2 regions of the Variovorax sp. Soil_C_12 genome follow, and region 2 is predicted to be linked to the other one. Evidence: predicted binding sites of a transcription regulator. Region 2 holds the regulator's gene; the other holds the start of a gene.
What was found. The regulator sigma-54, encoded in region 2, starts transcription at its own class of promoters, with help from an activator protein. The targets are predictions, from matches to a motif close to TGGCANGNAANCTGCTTT.
Positions count from the first base shown of each region.

Region 1 (2,196 bases), on a different contig from region 2:
GCTGGTGTAGTGGGTGGGATGGCGCTCGTCGGCGAAGAGCTCGGGGCGGTGCCACACGGGCTGGCCGTCGGCGCGCCAGAAGATCGACAGCGCCCAGCGCGGCAGCTGCTCGCCCGGGTACCACTTGCCCTGCCCGAAATGCAGGAAGCCGCCCTGGCCGTACTCGTCGCGCAGCCGGTGCACCAGCTCGGTCGCGTAGCCGCGCTTGGTGGGGCCCAGCGCATCGGTGTTCCATTCGGCGGCGTCGCGGTCGGTGGTGGCAACGAAGGTGGGCTCGCCGCCCATGGTGAGGCGCACGTCGCCGGCCGCCAGGCGCGCATCGACGGCATCGCCCAGGGCCAGCACCTCGGCCCACTGGTCCTCGGTGTAGGGCTTGGTCACGCGCGGCGACTCGTGGATGCGCGTGACCTTCATTTCGTGGCCGAAGTCCACCTCGGCCTCGTCGACTCCGCCTTCGATCGGCGCCGCGCTGGAGGGCGTGGGCGTGCAAGCCAGCGGGATATGGCCTTCGCCGGCCATCAGGCCCGAGGTGGCGTCGAGGCCGACCCAGCCGGCGCCCGGCAGGTAGACCTCGCACCAGGCGTGCAGGTCGGTGAAGTCGACGTTGGTGCCGCTGGGACCGTCGAGCGCCTTCACGTCGGGCGTGAGCTGGATCAGGTAGCCCGAGACGAAGCGCGCCGCCAATCCTACGTTTCGCAGCAGCTGCACCAGCAGCCAGGCCGAGTCGCGGCAGGAGCCCGAGGCATTGCCCAGCGTCTGCTCCGGCGTCTGCACGCCGGGTTCCATGCGGATCAGGTAGTTGACGTCCTGCTGCACCTGCTGGTTGATGCCGACCAGGAAGTCGATGGTGCGCTGCGTCTTGCGGTCGATCTTCTCGAGGTAGGCGGCCACCAGCGGCGTGGCGGGATCGGCCACCAGGTAGGGCGCCAGCTCCTGCGCCTGCGATTCGGTGTACTTGAAGGGAAAGTTCTCGGCCTGCGGCTCGAGGAAGAAGTCGAAGGGGTTGTAGACCGCCATCTCGACCACCAGGTCGACCGTGACCTTGAACTCGCGCGCCTTCTCGGGGAACACCAGCCGCGCGAGGTAGTTCGCGAAGGGGTCCTGCTGCCAGTTGACGAAGTGCTGCTCGGGCTCGACCCGCAGCGAGTACGAGATCACCTTGCTGCGGCAATGCGGCGCGGGACGCAGGCGTACCACCTGGGGGCCCAGTTGCACCGGACGGTCGTACTTGTAGTGGGTGACGTGGTGGAGTGCGGCGTGGATGGACATTTTTTTCTAAAGCGTCGAGGGAGCCTCTGAACGAGGACGCATACTAGCCCACAGGCATAGCAATTAGCGCGCCACAGAGCGCAGCTGAGGGAGTGATTGCAGCATGGCATCGGTGAGTGTTTCGTGACGGCCGGCGAGCAGGGCCGCGGCTTGGGCTTCTTTGCCTTGATGGCCGGCTCGGTGCTGGGCGCGGCCTTGCAGCTGCAGCAGGCCGCGCTGTGGGGCGCCGCCGTCTACGTCGCCATGCTGGCGGCCGCGGCGGCATGCCTGCCGTTGCTGCGCGGGCGGGGGCCATCCGCGCGCGTCCTGCTGCCTGCCCTGCTGATCGCCGGGGCGATGGCCGGCGGCGGCCTCGCGGGCTGGCGTGCCTGCGCCTATGCGGGCGAAGCGTTGCATCCCTCCCTCGAAGGCCGCGACCTGCAGGTGGAGGGCGTGGTCTCGCAGATGCCGCAGCACGGCGATGGGGCCGTGCGCTTTCTCTTCGATGTCGAGAGCGCCCGCTGGGCCGGCGATGCCGACAGCAGGCTGCCGCGCACACCCTCACGCATCGCGCTGGGCTGGTACGCGGACAACACCGGCTTCTGGGGGCGCGCGCCTGAGCAGGCCTCGCGCGCCGAGCCCGCTGCCGCGCCGGGCGCCGTGCACGCGGGCGAGCGCTGGCGCATGACGGTGCGCCTGAAGGCGCCGCACGGCAATCTCAACCCGCATGGCTTCGACCAGGAGCTGCGGTTGTGGGAGCAGGGCGTGCAGGCCAGCGGCTACGTGCGCACGGGCACGCGGGATGCGCCGCCGCAGCCGCTCGGGCAGACCTGGCGCCACCCCGTCGAGCGGGCGCGCGAAGCGGTGCGCGACGCCGTCTTCGAGCGCGTGCCCGAGCGCCGGCCGGCCGGCGTGATCGCGGCCCTGGTCACCGGCGATCAGAACGCG
Region 1 covers NZ_JBDGIO010000005.1:205,264-207,459, reverse strand. The annotation lists gene AC3A6X_RS15660 (transglutaminase family protein) at 1-1,269, opposite strand, end outside; gene AC3A6X_RS15655 (DNA internalization-related competence protein ComEC/Rec2) at 1,438-2,196, shown strand, end outside.
Region 1: AC3A6X_RS15660 (transglutaminase family protein) is a predicted target of sigma-54. The motif match lies at 1,326-1,343, and genes of this name have one in related genera.

Region 2 (2,196 bases):
TGCCGCGCCCGGCCGGGAAGGGGTTGAAGAGGCGCAGCTCGAGGTTGGGCGTGGCGGCCAGGGCGAGCAGCAGCGCGTCCTCGCCCGAGGTGTAGAGGTCGTCCATCAACAGCCGCACGCGCACGCCGCGCCGGGCCGCGTCGCGCAGCGTGCGCAGCAGGTAGCGGCCGGTCTCGTCGTTGTGGATCTGGTAGTACTGCACGTCCAGCGTGCGCTCGGCGCGCCGCGCCAGCTCGAGCCGGGTGTTGAGCGCGAAGTCGCCGCCCGGCATGAGGCGGAAGCCGCTCAGGTCGGGGTCGGGCTGGGCGCTTTTCGCGATGCGGCCCAGCGTGGTGTCGGGGGAGAGCGGCACCGCCTTCGAAGGCGTGCGCTCGAACTCGGCAGGCAGCATGGCACAGCCGCTGGCCAGGAAGAGCACCCCCATCAGCGCCAGGCCCAGACGCATCCACTGCGGCCAGAGGCTTGGGCGCGCGCTCATCGCTACAGGGCCTTGCGCAGGTTGGCCGGCGCGATGCGCAGCGCCTCACGGTACTTGGCCACGGTGCGGCGCGCGCACTCGATGCCCTGCTCCTTGAGCATCTCGGAGACCTGGCTGTCCGACAGCGGCCGCTTCGCATCCTCGGCGCTCACGAACTGCTTGATCAGCGCGCGCACCGCGGTGCTGGAGGCGTTGCCGCCGGTCTCGGTGCCCAGCGCCGAGCCGAAGAAGTACTTGAGCTCGACCGTGCCGTAGGGCGTGGCCATGTACTTGGCGGTGGTCACGCGGCTGATGGTGGACTCGTGCAGGCCGAGCTCGTCGGCGATCTCGCGCAGCACCAGCGGCCGCATGGCGAGCTCGCCGTGGACGAAGTAGTTCTTCTGCCGCTCCACGATGGCGTTGGAGACGCGCAGGATGGTGTCGAAGCGCTGCTGGATGTTCTTGATGAACCAGCGCGCCTCCTGCAGCCGCTGCGACAGCGCCTGGCTGCCCTCGCCCTTGTGGGCCTTCAGCGCGCCGGCGTAGATGTCGTGCACGCGCAGCCGCGGCATGACCTCGGGGTTGAGCATGACGCGGAAGCGGGCGCTGGTGCCGTGGCCGATGCGCGTGACGATCACGTCGGGGATGACCACGTTGCGCTCGACGTCGACGAAGCGGCGCCCGGGCTTGGGCTCCAGCCGGGCGATCAGCTGGAGGGCGGAGCGCACCTCCTCTTCGTTGCTGCGGGTGAGCGTGGCCAGGCGCTTGAAGTCGCGCTTGGCGAGCAGCTCCATCGGGTGCTTGCAGATCGCGATCGCAGTCCGCCGCACCTGCACCTCTTCCTCGGTGTCGTCCTTTTCCTGCTCGGCGCGCAGCTGGATGGTGAGGCACTCGGCCAGGCTGCGGGCGCCGACGCCGACCGGCTCCAGGCTCTGCAGCAGGCCCAGCGCGACCTGGAAGTGGTGCACCAGCTCGTCGAACTGGTCGTTGTCGTCGCCGGCCAGGCCCGAGGCCAGGGCCGGCAGCGAGTCCTCGAGGTAGCCGTCGTCGTTGAGCGACTCGATCAGGAAGCGCAGCGCGGCGCGGTCGTTCTCCTCCAGGCGCAAGGACAGCGCCTGGCGGTGCAGGAAGGACTGCAGCGACTCCTGGCTCCTGGCCAGCTCGGTCGCATCGGGGCGCTCGTCGTTGCCGAGGTTGTTGGCGCGCGCGGGGGCATCGCCGCCCCATTCGCTGTCGTCCGGCGCCAGGTCGACCGTGCCGTCGCCTTCCCAGTCGGGCTCGCTCTCGGGGGCATCGGCGGCTGCCGCCGTCTCGCTGTCGGCGGGGGACGCCGGCGCAGTGTCGGCAGCGGCCGGGGCGGGCCCGGCGACGAAGTCGCTCTCGCCTTCGGCCTGGCGGTCGTCATCGCGCACCGGCGCATCGGCGGATTCGAGCCCGAACTCCTCGCGCGGGGCTTCGTCGGCGGTGCGCTCCAGGAACGGGTTCTCGTCGAGCATCTGCTCGACCTCCTGGCTCAGCTCGAGCGTGGACAGCTGGAGCAGCCGGATCGACTGCTGCAGTTGCGGCGTGAGCGCCAAGTGCTGCGAGACCCGCAGCGAGAGCCCTTGCTTCATCTCTACATCCGGAAGTGCTCGCCGAGATAGACGCGCCTGACCTCGGCGTTGTCGACGATCTCCGAGGGCGTGCCTTGTGCCAGCACATGCCCGTCGCTGATGATGAATGCGTGATCGCAGATGCCC
Region 2 covers NZ_JBDGIO010000018.1:44,251-46,446, forward strand. The annotation lists gene AC3A6X_RS31495 (phospholipase D family protein) at 1-445, opposite strand, end outside; gene AC3A6X_RS31500 (RNA polymerase factor sigma-54) at 481-2,070, opposite strand; gene lptB (LPS export ABC transporter ATP-binding protein) at 2,073-2,196, opposite strand, start outside.